Regions from separate parts of the Idiomarina sp. H2 genome, predicted to be linked through region 2. Evidence: riboswitches for the same ligand, from Rfam matches in the RefSeq annotation. Region 2 holds a riboswitch; the other holds the start of a gene.

Region 1 (6,682 bases), on a different contig from region 2:
TCCTGCTGAGTGCTGACAACCACCGGATCCCAGACCACGAAAGGCTGGGGAAGGGGATCAGACCATTGCTTTAAAAAGTTAGCCACACACTGAAGCTGTTGCACATTACTAAGCAACCCAATTTTTATCGCAGCAGGCGGCATGTCCTGTTGCAGGCATTCCAACTGCTGACGAACGGCGTCAGCAGCTAACGGGAATAACCCGGTGGTTGCAACAGAGTTTTGGGCGGTAATTGTGCTTATGACACTGCAGCCATGCACGTTCAGACTACGGAACGTGTGCAAGTCCGCCTGAATGCCTGCGCCACCGCCGCTGTCAGAACCTGCGAGGGTCCATACGACAGGTACCGACATCATTCTGCTCCTTCGGTCGCCGCATCTTTCACTTTTACATCAATGCGGGTGTCAGGATTATACTGACGTACCTCGTGAGAAATTTTCATGGAGCAGAACTTAGGACCGCACATGGAGCAAAACTGCGCGGTTTTGTTCGAATCCTGAGGCAGTGTTTCATCGTGATAGCTGCGAGCTGTAACCGGGTCCAACGCCAGGTTAAATTGATCCTCCCAGCGGAATTCGAAGCGGGCTTTTGACATAGCGTCATCCCTCGCCTGAGCGCCTGGGTGTCCTTTGGCTAAATCGGCGGCATGAGCCGCTATTTTGTAAGCGATCATCCCCTGTTTTACATCTTCCTTGTTAGGCAAGCCTAAGTGTTCCTTCGGGGTAACATAGCAGAGCATGGCGCAGCCAAACGCGCCAATCATGGCAGCACCAATACCTGAGGTAATGTGGTCGTAACCGGGTGCGATATCGGTGGTTAGCGGCCCTAAGGTGTAGAACGGCGCGCCGTGACAGTGCTTTAACTGCTCATCCATATTTTCCTGAATTTTATGCATGGGCACATGGCCGGGGCCTTCTATCATCACCTGTACATCGTACTCCCAGGCAATTTGAGTCAGCTCGCCTAGTACCCGAAGTTCTGCGAACTGAGCTTCATCGTTGGCGTCGGCAATGGAGCCGGGGCGCAAGCCGTCCCCTAAAGACAGCGACACATCATATTTCGCACAAATTTTGCAGATGTCCCGGAAGTGTTGATAAAGAAAGCTTTCTTGCTGGTGCGCCATGCACCATTTCGCCATTATCGAACCGCCACGGGAGACTATGCCGGTAACTCGCTTTGCAGTCAGTTTAATGAAGTCGTGCAGTACGCCGGCGTGAATCGTAAAATAGTCCACACCTTGCTCAGCCTGTTCCAGCAGTACGTCTTTAAATACTGGCCAGCTCAGATCCTCAGCAACGCCATTGACCCGTTCTAAAGCCTGATAAATAGGCACAGTACCAATAGGCACTGGACTGTTGCGTAAGATCCATTCCCGGGTTTGGTGAATATTACGGCCGGTAGATAAGTCCATTACGGTATCAGCGCCCCAGCGAGTCGCCCATACCAGCTTTTCGACTTCTTCTTCAATAGACGAACTAACCGATGAGTTACCAATGTTGGCATTCACTTTAACCAAAAAGTTGCGGCCAATAATCATTGGTTCTGATTCGGGGTGGTGGGTATTAACGGGAATAATCGCGCGTCCACTGGCGACTTCGTCGCGCACAAATTCCGGCGTTATGGGGTTTTCAAGGTGCTCCCGCCCCATATTCTCGCGCAGTGCAATGAACTCCATCTCAGGGGTTATCACGCCGCGCCTTGCGTAAGCTAACTGCGTAATGCCGTGATTGTATTGCTGGTTCTCGCTATGGCGATCCTGAATCCAGTTCTCACGAACCTTTTTCAAACCCACTTTTACGTCAATTGCAGCTTCCGGGTCGCCGTAAACGCTGGAGGTATCATAGACATCTACCGGTTCGTTTGGTGGTAGCTTTACGCCCGGCGTGGGTTGGTGCAAAGTTTCGCTAAGGTGAATGCGGCGAAAGGGAACCTGGATGTCTTTGTTGCTGCCTGAAAGAAATTCACGGCTGGAATTAGGGTAATAATGCCCGGATAGCGATGATAAAAAAGATTCAGCCTGTTGGCGGTTTAAACGATTATTCGATGGTGCAGTTGACATAGCATTCTCTCATTTTGTTGATGTTAGAGATGCTTGTCAGGAGTGTTGAAAGGAACACCAGCACAGAAACGACGGTCGTGTCATGCTGATGCTCTCTTGTTCCCTTCGCAGGTATTAGCCTGATCAGGTTCAACGGATCCCGCAATTGCGGTCTCAGCCGGTAACTTCATTAAGAAAGCTACCGGCACTCCGACAAGATTCCTTTTTAGTGGAACAAAATCTTAGAGCGAATGCAACCGCTGTTAATCGTTAACCAGTTTAGCGACAACGTTAGCTGGCTTCTCCATTGGCTGGCTTAGGCCTTCTATGCGTTCAACAATAAGCCCTTGTTTATCGAGAATAGTGATCAAATTGCTGTGATCAAAATCACCGTCCGGACGCTGTCGATACCTCACGCCAAGTACTGTAGCTAAGGTTCTGATATCCTGCTCCGAACCGTTCAGAAACAGCCAGTTGTCGTTGTTAAGTTGATACTGCTTAACATAGTCAGCGAGTGCCTCGGGTGTATCGCGATCGGTGTCAAAACTCACCATAACGAGCTTAACTTGCTGTTTAGTGTCTTCGTCCAGCTTGCTGTATAAGCGTTTTACGTCATGAACCAACACTGGGCAGGCGGTGGTGCAACTGCCATAAATCATGGAAAGAATAACGGGATGACCTTCAAGTTCTGAAAGCTTGAGTTGGCTATTCTTATGCGTGTTCCAGGTAGCATCTATCTGGTATACCGACTCGGAGTGAGAGACCTCTGCTGCGTTCATTGCCGTATGATTGCTGTGGTCGTTAGCTGTCTGATTCTTGTGCATATTGTGATGCGAGTGATCCTGCGCAAAAGACTGGACAGCAAAGATCAAAGAAGCCAGGGCGGTCAATTTTAGCAATTTATTCATGGTCGTTCTCCAGGTCGTATGCGCAACGAAAACCCATAGTGCTGGTCGCACTTTGCGGGGCGTAATCACTGCGTGACTGATAACGGAAAAATGTGGCGTAATTGGCGTTACTAAAACTCGACATAAAGCGCGCTCCGTCGCCACATGAGCCGGAGAGCAAATCGACGTCATCGCCGTTGGTTAATAATAATTGATAGTCGTCTACCCATTCGTTGACACGGTCGTGCATGTGCATCAATTGGTCAGCATTTGGGTCGACGGTTTGTTGTTTCGCACTGTGTGGCTGGCTGTACCAGGCAAACAGGTTACGGGCATAATCATCGTCGCTGATGTTCTGCTGTTGCCGATATTTGACCGACGCATACTCCCACTCGTTAAGACCAGGCAAACGGCCACCTTGTGCGGAGCAGTATTCGCGTGCGGCAAACCAAGACACATAAGTGACTGGTTCGTTGTCTTTGCCTTTAGCAAATTCAGTATTATCATCCCAATGCTTCAGGTAATTTCCATCATGGAATAGGGCAGCGATGTTGTCTCGCTGCCACTGAGGTTGTTCAATGACAAATTCCAGAAACTCTTGGTTAGTGACAGGGGTTGCGTCCAGCATGAAACTTTCCATTTCTATACTGAGGCGCTCTTTGTCCAGTAAGACCGGAGGTTCGAAAGTACCCCCATTGATCAGAACTGGATCAGCGAGCACTAAGGGTGACAATAAAACACCTGCAACTCCAAGCCACTTAACCATAAGTTTCCCCTTATTTCTCTTTACGCGGACCGGCAATTAATGCACCAGCTGCGCCACGCTCTGCATCAGCAAATTCGTGATCGACCAACTTATAGATGCCTTCTTCCGGAACAATAAATTCAATGGTTGCGCTGTTACTGGCACCCAGCAGCACGGTTTGCATGCCATACCATTCGTTACGCGGATCACCTTCGTACCAGACACGGTCGAAAATCGCACCAATTACGTGGAAGCTGGAAGTGCCTGAAGGACCTGCGTTTAAAACATGTAAGCGCACACGGTCACCTTCGTTCGCTCGTAAAGGGTTGTCGCTAAGTGCTGCAACATGTCCGTTAAAGGTCACATGACTTGGCTGGCGGTCTAAAGCTGCACCGTGGTTATAGATGTAGTTACCTTCAGATGCTTCTTCCAGATAGTGCTCTGACTGAACCAGAACGAATTCTTTATCAACGTCTTTGTCAGTTGGGTAGCCATCTTTAGGAGATACCACAACGGCGCCGTATTGGCCCATAGCTGTGTGCATGAGTACGCTGGAAGTACCACAGTGATACATATAAGTACCCGCGTAGTTGGCTATCCATTCGAACTCAATAGTTTCACCAGGAGATATTGTGCGCCATTTGTCTTCCGCTGCTACTGTGCCACTATGAAAGTCCATAGAGTGGGGCATTGGGTTAACGACTGGCTGGTTATTCTGATAACCGTTGGCCTGCAGTTGCTGAATGAACGGAGCACCATTTTTAACTGGCTTAGTAATAGTCACTTCTTCGTCAGAGCGGTTTTTCATTTTGAAGATAACACGGTCACCTTCACGTACGTGCAATACCGGGCCGGGTACTGAGCCACCGAATGTCCAGGCCGAATAGGTTACTCCCGGTGCTACTTCTATTTTCTGAGAGAAAACATCCATGCGTATGTCATGAGTTTTGTTACCTTCGTAGTCAAGTTTCGCTATGTTTGGAACCTGAGTCAGATAGTCGCCAACAACCGCTGGGCCGTTGTAGTCTTCGCGGTAGACTTTAGCTTCTGGTAATCCAAAGATTTTACCATCAATGACATATTCGCTGTCGTGCTTAAGGCTGAGCTCTTCCGCATTAACCGGAGCTGACGCTGACGCCATAGCAGCCAGAAGAGAGGCACTGATAATTGATAAGCTTAGAGTTTTCATAATGATTTTTCCTTTAACTGATAACAAATAGGTTTAACGCAAACTGGCAACGGCTTCGGCTGTGATAGTCTCACTGCCGCCTGCAAGATCGGTATTGATGTAGTTAGCTAAGGTCGCTATATCGGCGTCTTTCAGATAACCCATGGGCGGCATAGCTCCGTTGTAATTTGTTCCGTTAACGGTTAGCGCGCCGGACTTACCATTGATAATTGTCTTAGCTATGTAGTCGGGGTTATCTTTGATATTTGTATTTCCTGCCAGCGGAGGAAATACGCCCTGCATGCCTTTGCCATTTGGTTGATGACATGCCTGACAATATTTTTTGTAAACGTTTTCGCCTTCGCCTGCGTTGGCTGACTGGCTCATAAACAAGCCAGCTAATGAAACGGCAATGACTGAAATTTTGCAAAGAGACTGAATGCTCATAACGACACCTTCGTAATTGACTTAAGATGCCTTTAGAATACTGCTTTAATGAGCTTTTGCGAGTGAAATGAAGGGGTAACTCAGGCCTACTCCTTTATGTGTAAAAGAAGTAAGCCGAATGCAGGTGGTAGGTATTAAATGCTGCGTGCTTCCAGTTCAATACGAGAGGCAGCACCGTAAATTTTACTCGGATCTCCCTCAAATTCACCTTCTGGGGTAGTAGTAGGCCAGAGGTTTTCAAGGTTACTGATGACCTTGCGGGTTTCGCTAATGGCTTCTTCAGCTTTTTCTGCTTCTTTATCATTAATACGGTTTAAGCGTTCAAGCGCAATTTCTTTAAAGCCCATGGCGTCTTGATATTCGTGAACATTAGTGACTTCGCCATTTTGAATGCCTATAGCGTACTCGTCGGCGGCTACCATTAGCATTGATGAAACACTCAGTATGACGTCTTTAGCTGACATGTCAGCAATAGGCTCGTTAGCGCTGATAGAGTCCAGCAGAGCCTTGTAGTTGTTCATAACCGTGTCTTCATCTTTATCATTAATGACACTTTCCGCCAGAGTATTTAACGGTTCGGCAAACCCAGGCAAGCCGCGTGCTTCAAATGCTTCAGTAAGACCACTATAGAGCTCGTCACCGGGGTGTTTCATGTGAGTTTTAGCCATTTCAATGTGGCCTTGCTCGTACAGTTTCATTCCCACCCATAAATGGCCGCGAATAAAACCGAGCTGAGCCAGAAACGCCGTGTCATTGGTGTTTAAATCAATTTCAGGAGCGGCCATTTCGCCTTCTGCCATAGGGGCAGCCATGAACATGGAAGGTGCCGCGCCCGGTTGCGTCAGTGGCGCTGCTGTTACCTGTGATGCTGCTACGGTGGTGGCCAGAACACTGCCAACGCCAAGCCAAACTTTTTTCTTTTCAAACATATAAAGACCTTAGTATGCTTTTTTGAGAGAGTTAACTAATGTATATTTGCAGAAATGATAACTATTCGCAAGTTAGAAGTGTGAAAGCATGATATTACAAATTAGCAATGCCGTAGATACAGATACGGTAAAGAGTATTGTTGCAGGCCTTGATGCCGGGCAGTTTAGTGATGGTAAGAAAACCGCAGGCTGGGCAGCGAAAGACGTAAAAAATAACCAGCAACTGTCGGGTAAAAAGTCTGAGGCAGCTACAGAAGTGCTGCTGGACAGGCTTCAGCAAAACGCTCTGGTGCAATCGGTTATGCGGCCAAAGCAGGTGGCGCGGGTGACTATAAACCGATATCAGCAGGGAGAGTACTATGGTACTCACATGGATGATTCCTTGATGAACGGGGTAAGAACCGATATTTCTTTTACGCTGGGTTTGTCACCCTTATCGGATTTTGATGGTGGAGAGTTGGTTATTGA
Region 2 (6,682 bases):
TCAACCCACCCCAGTAATAAACCAGCTAAAAGCACTACCCCCATCACGGTATTAGATACCGCCGTCAGTTGCGCCCGGTTATCTTGCGTTGCCATATCAACCAGATAGGTTTTTCTGCCAACTCGTGCTCCATGATGCGCAACCGCCGAACTGAATAAAAGTAATGCCGCAATCCACTGCGCGCCCAGCGCCTCAGGTATCCAGTAATAAAGTGCCAGCGCAGCCGATATTACCAAAGTCGACATAACGGAAGCTGCTGCCATCACATGGTGACTGGCAGAATCGGACCAACGCCCCCAAAAGCGCCCCGCCAACAAACCGGCAAGCCCACTCGCTAGCATTAAACTGCCCAGACTAGTCAGTTCGGACTCACCTTCGCGCTGAATTAGAACCACGATATAAGGAATAGCAAAAGCGGCGGCGACTAGTAACGCCCGCGAAATGACAAAGTGTCCAAACTGACGATCCTGCCACAGCAAAGACATTGATTTCAGTGCTTCGGTCAGCGCGTTACCACCGCCCTCGGTTGCACCGGCAACCTCAGGAATGCCCGCATAAAGTAGAGCCGCAACAAACCAGAGCACAACACCGGCACCTAGTAGTCCAATAAATAATGAGCGCTGACCTTCCATATCGGGTGCAAATATAATAACGAGTGCGGTTAACAGTGTGAGTAATCCGGCGGTGGAGGCTGCGACACCGGACATTCGTCCACGGCGCGTTTTAGATACCGTTTTACCGGTCACATCCTTATTCGCCACAGAACAAATGCCCCGTGACAAGCTAAATATTGCCAGTAAAACAACTACAGACCACCCCAGTGCAGATTCATCTAAAGTTGCTACCGCAAACAACATCGCCAGCAACGAGACTGCCTGACCGACACTGCCCGCAACCCAGAACCATTTGCGTACCGGCTGCTCACGGAGCTTTTGAGCAACAAAGAGCTGAGGTAATAAAGCCAGAGATTCCCTTAAAGGCACTAAAGCGCTAATAAACACCGCCGGAGCGCCAAGCGAACTCAACATCCACGGCAATACAAGGCGCGCGCTGACTAAGCTGTCACCCAGTTTTGTCAGAGTTAACGACAACAACATCAAAACGAATGAACGCGGTTGCTCGTTACAGGCAGACTCAGGAATATCTTTACAAACGCGAGCATCTTCGTCTTCAGCTAAGTAGCCGTAAACGCGTTCAGTCAGTTTTTTATCAGTCATGGCAAAGTGTTCACTTTAAGAAAGGTGTCGAAATAGATGCTGCCATACTTTATTCAACCATTCCACAAACTCAAACCATTGCGCTAAACGCTGCCGATCAATTTGATAATGGGCTATTTTTTCGTACTCTGTTATTAAGCGAACCGAGGCTTGGTCACTGAGTTCATTCACGACAATTGCACTGGCAATATCAAACAAGGGGTGGCCAATACCCGCGTACTCCCAGTCAATAATCCGGATAGGATCGGCCATTAAAATATGATTCATAGATAAATCGTTGTGGCATAACACCGGATAACTGAGCCAGTCCTCTAACAAGGGTTGCATGGGTACCAATTTCTGGCTCATTTGAGCAGCAACCGCCGAATTGACCGAACGCAACTGCTGCAAATAATGCTCGACCCGCTCAGACATAGACCAGGCCGGAATATCAACTCGTGTATTGTGGATTTTCGACAGCGTTTCAGCCAGTACAGTGGCTTTAATCAAAGGCGACAGCGTAACTTGCTGTAAAGACGGAGCCTGGTAGTAAGGCTGTAAAAACCAGCCTTGCTTAGCATCGTAAGCTAAAACTTCGGGGGCAAGAGCCTGTTGCGCCAGCTCTTTTTGTATAGATACTTCCAGCTCACGGTCAACCGCGAATACCTGTTCATAGCGCCAGCGTTTTAACACATAATCTTCTGTATCTGTTCGCAGTCGCAACGTCTGATTAGACTGCCCGGAAGCAAGCAGTTGTATTTCGCAGGGCCGGCCAATCACCCGGCTTCACTCGCAGATTTCAGCGAAATGTCATGGCGCCAGCGCCACATGGCATAAATCACCAGTATCAGATAAACCACGAACAACAAGGCGGTGGCGACAAAGCCTTTGCTGGCGTACAAATAAACGTAAACACTGTCGATAACCAGCCAGTACCACCAGGTTTCATACGCTTTTTTGGTAACCAGCCAGGTGGCCAGCAAACTGAATATTGTGGTGTAAGTATCGAGCCATACTGCGTCTGCGTCGGTATAAACCGAGAGTAAATAAGCAATGCCGGCAGCCAGAGGAACCAACCACGCCCATTGCAGCAGATGCCAACGAAACGGGTATTTCGCGCCATCAGGACTCTCCTTTGCTGCGCTTTGCTGACGCTGCCATTGCCACCAACCATAGCCTGCCAACGCAATGTAGATTGTTTGCAGCAAAGACTCCATATACAACTTACCTTGCCAGAACAAGACAGCGTATATAGTACAGCTGACCGCCGCCGCAGCCCAGCACCACTGGCGCTGATGTGCCGCCAGCACTAAATACCCCAAAGCCATGACTAAAGCCGTCAGCTCCCAGGGGGAACTGACCATCAACTGCTCAAGCCAGGATTCAAGCAAAGACTCAGGCATTATCCGGCCTTAAGTCTTTGTTAATAAACTTACAAACCAGAACATTCGAAGGCACATTCTGGAAAAGCATCTCCATTTCTTCACCCATAATGCGCATAACGTCCTGCATTTCACCAAATACTTGCGTACTCATGGTGTTGGTCAGAACCGTTAGTTCTGAATGCTGATTTAAACGCTCAATAAAATCTTTAATGGTATCCAGGTAATTTTCAGCCAGTGGATACAGCGACATTTCTACTGAAACTTGCATATTAAGCTCCCTTAAAACGATTTTCTGACAGTGATACCAAAGCGACGCGGTTCACCGTATTGGACGTAAGTTTCCGGCACATACTCCTTACGAGGGTCATTACGAAAGTAAAAACCGCGAGTTTCGTAGTCTTCATCCGTTAAATTACGACCCCATAAGCTAAAGTGCCAATCCTGATAATGATAGTTTAGCGCAAGGTGCAACACTGCCATGCTGTCCGCTTTTTGGTTATGAGAGTCAGAGAAGTAGAACTCGTCTTTCGCGTCGGCCTGAATCACCCACTGGAAGTTCTCGCCTAACCAACCTTCAAAGCCAATATTCAACTGGTAATTAGGCGCTTGCGCTTGCTCCCGCCCGGTCATATCGGTGCCGTCTTCGGTGACAAAACCTTCAATTTCGGTTTTTAACCAGCTGGCCGAAGCGAAAACCGCCAACCAATCCGTAAACTGGTTGCGAATTTCCGCTTCCAGACCGTAACCTGTGCCTTCAGCGGCGTTCTCAATGTAACCCACAAATGACTGGTCTCGGTTTACCCAGCCCTTGAGCTGCACATCGTCACGCCAATGGTAAAATGCGCTGACTCTTGAGGTTAAACGCCCATCGGCACTGCTGCCTTTTACGCCAAACTCGGTACTCCAGAGCGTTTCCGGAGCAAAGGTTGAGCGGTCTAACAAGTAGTTTTCTAATTCTTCCAGACCCTGATCTTCAGCTTTTCCTAAAGCTTCACCATTAACGCCACCGGCTTTGTATCCGCGCGCCAGAGTCGCGTACAGGTAACTGTCGTCAGACGCCTGATAGCGGACACTGAAATTACCACCCACCATGGTGTCTTCAGGTTCAGCGGTAATATCGCGACTGTCGAGGTAGTCATTGTCGTAACGTTCTACCCGCAAGCCAGTTATAGTACTAACCCGGTCACTCCAATGCTGAGTTAGCTCACCATAAATAGCAACGTGATTGCTATCATAGTCGCTGTTGAAAATGCTTGGCTGGCCTAAGTCCCAGTTAAAATAGTCACGTGTCAGCTGAACCGATTTGTCGTAATAGTACAAACCTAAAACCCATTCGCTATCAATACCAAACAGGCTTTCGGGCTCGTCGGATACCCAGCGAACTTCGGCGGTTTTGTCGTCACGGTCGCGGAAGTACGCGTCAAAAGCTGAGTATTCCCAGCCCGGAGCGATACCTTCATAGGTCCAGTCTTCGTCGTAAGCGTAGCCGGTGTCTGCATCCAGGTAGTTAACAGACATTTCCAGACGGCTGTTGTCAAAACCCAGGTAACTGAGCTGCAAGCGCAATGCCTGACTTTCTAAGCGGTCAAAACCCGGTTCATCGGACAAAGTTTCGCGGGTGTTGTCGAGACTAAACGCATCGTAGCCATTGTCGACATCGTTATAATGCAGAACCGTTTGCAGCAGCCAGTCTTTACTGAGCTCTGTATCCAGCTTGAAGCGCGCAGTGAGTTCGTCGCGCTGTTCCGTGTCATCACGCTCAAGATAGGTATTTTCAATGTAACCGTCTTGCTGAAACTGGCTGACCGAGAAGCGGGCATTACCGTGCGCTCCAAGGTTTCCGCCCATAGCAAGGCCGCCCATGGCTTCGGAATAGTTGCCTGCTGATAGCTGAAACTGGCCGTTAAAGTCGCTGCTCGGTGCGGTGCTGTCCAGCAACAATAAACCGGCCATAGCGTTCACGCCAAAACGTCCGCTTTGCGGACCGCGAAACACTTCCACGTGATCAATATCGAAAAGCGATGCGGCACTGCCTAATCCGCTGTAATCAATACCATCAATTATCAAACCGACCGAGGGCGTTACAGGATCAACAAACTGAGAGCGCTCGCCAATACCACGAATTTGAATAAACCGAGCCGTGGAAGTACCTCCCGAGAAATTCACGTTGGCCAAACTGTTCAGAGTGTCTTGTAAATGCTGTGAGTGACGCTGTTGCATCGCATCTTTATCAATAATAGAAACGCTGCTGGTGGTTTCATTTAAGGTGCGGCGGTGAAAGTCACCACTCACTTCAATAATTTCAATGTCTTTTGTATCTTGTGTGTCCTCTGCTGCAAAGGCAAAAGCGGGAACACTGGATAACGCAGCGGCAATGCTGGCTGCTAAGTATGAATTGATTATTTTCATGGATCATTTCCTCAAAACAAAGTCAGAAACGATCCGGTAAGGCTGTATTAGACGGGTTTTCTACCATCCCTACGCCAGTATTAACCGGATCAGGTTTTAAGGGTTCGCTAATGCATCTCAGCCGTTGCCGGCACCCCTTGGTAAAGCGGCGTCAGTATAACGCAGCTTGTTAGTTAAACAAATTTACTTTCAGTGCAATTAAATAAAGGACAGAGCGTCGCCGTAAAGGTTTTCTAACGGTACGTCTTTAGCGACAAAGTCGTCGCGAATAACGCGTATCATTTCAAAACGGCCAGCCATGTAAATTTCACACTCAGGCAGACTTTGCTCACGGGCCATAACCGCGTGGTGCACTAAACCAATAGAATAAGCCCAGTTGTTATCCGCGTCTTCGACCACCGGGTGATAATCAAAGTGCTCGTACTGGCTTGCTAAGCGTTCCAGTTCGTCATGCAAATACAGGTCGCTTAAGCTTTTTGCACCCCAGTAAAGTGTCAGAGGCCGCTCTGGCGACACACGTAAATGTTGCTGCAAAATAGAATAGGTATACGAGAAACCGGTGCCACCAGCAATTAACACTGCCGGCTTAGTGTTTTCCTGACGGTAAAACGCAATACCGTCCGGCGCATCAATTTCTAGTTCCCCATCGTCACGCACTTTATCCAACACTTCCATGGCATAGCTGTTGTCCGGCGTAGCACCAACATGAAGTAACCACTCACTTTTATTGGACGGGCACGACGCAATACTGAAAGGCCGCTTATCGCGTTCGCCCATCACCACCATAAGGTACTGGCCTGCTTTAAACTCAACCGCCTGCGGCAATTGTAAACGCACTTCCCACACAGCATCCGCCAACTGGCGCGAAATTTTAGCTTTACAGGTCATTTGTTGACTCATTCACGACTCCATAATATTCAGTTCGTCCCACAGCTCGTCAACACGCTGTTTTACCTCATCGCTCATGACGATTGGTTCGCCCCACTCACGGTCGGTTTCACCCGGCCATTTATTGGTGGCGTCCATTCCCATCTTTGAGCCCAGTCCGGAAACCGGTGAAGCAAAATCAAGGTAATCTATTGGCGTATTTTCGACCAGGGTCGTATCACGTGCCGGATCCATCCGGGTTGTCATAGCCCAGATAACATCTTTCCAGTCACGCGCATTTACGTCGTCGTCACACACAATCACGAACTTGGTGTACATAAACTGACGCAAGAAAGACCAGACACCCATCATCACACGCTTCGCGTGACCCGGGTACTGCTTCTTCATAGTGACTACGGCCAAACGGTACGAACAGCCTTCCGGTGGCAAATAAAAATCGACAATTTCTGGGAATTGTTTTTGCAGCAACGGAATAAAAACTTCATTTAAAGCAACGCCCAGCACCGCAGGTTCGTCCGGTGGACGTCCGGTATAGGTGCTGTGGTAAATAGGATCTTTGCGGTGGGTCACATGAGTCACGGTAAACACCGGAAACTCATCCACTTCGTTATAGTAGCCGGTATGGTCGCCATAAGGCCCTTCTGCCGCCATTTCACCCGGCTCTATGTAACCTTCCAGAATGATTTCAGCGTGCGCAGGTACTTGTAAGTCGTTACTGAGACACTGCGTTACTTCGGTTTTGCTGTCGCGCAACAAACCGGCAAAGGCGTATTCCGACAAGCTATCAGGCACAGGGGTTACCGC

The links. Region 2 has a riboswitch for thiamine pyrophosphate ahead of DET62_RS07085 (TonB-dependent receptor). Riboswitches for the same ligand answer to the same signal wherever they lie in the genome.
Region 1: another riboswitch for thiamine pyrophosphate. It lies ahead of thiC (phosphomethylpyrimidine synthase ThiC); the one in region 2 lies ahead of DET62_RS07085 (TonB-dependent receptor).

The regions. Positions count from the first base shown of each region.
Region 1 is NZ_SNZY01000009.1:38,632-45,313, forward strand. It holds gene thiE (thiamine phosphate synthase) at 1-356, opposite strand, end outside; gene thiC (phosphomethylpyrimidine synthase ThiC) at 353-2,059, opposite strand; TPP riboswitch at 2,143-2,261, opposite strand; gene DET62_RS11945 (SCO family protein) at 2,302-2,946, opposite strand; gene DET62_RS11950 (formylglycine-generating enzyme family protein) at 2,939-3,691, opposite strand; gene DET62_RS11955 (multicopper oxidase domain-containing protein) at 3,702-4,859, opposite strand; gene DET62_RS11960 (cytochrome c) at 4,893-5,285, opposite strand; gene DET62_RS11965 (hypothetical protein) at 5,420-6,214, opposite strand; gene DET62_RS11970 (Fe2+-dependent dioxygenase) at 6,303-6,682, shown strand, end outside.
Region 2 is NZ_SNZY01000004.1:226,590-233,271, reverse strand. It holds gene DET62_RS07105 (MFS transporter) at 1-1,217, opposite strand, end outside; gene DET62_RS07100 (phosphotransferase) at 1,233-1,976, opposite strand; gene pnuC (nicotinamide riboside transporter PnuC) at 1,973-2,599, opposite strand; gene DET62_RS07090 (YkoF family thiamine/hydroxymethylpyrimidine-binding protein) at 2,592-2,849, opposite strand; gene DET62_RS07085 (TonB-dependent receptor) at 2,861-4,990, opposite strand; TPP riboswitch at 5,040-5,138, opposite strand; gene fre (NAD(P)H-flavin reductase) at 5,189-5,890, opposite strand; gene ubiD (4-hydroxy-3-polyprenylbenzoate decarboxylase) at 5,891-6,682, opposite strand, start outside.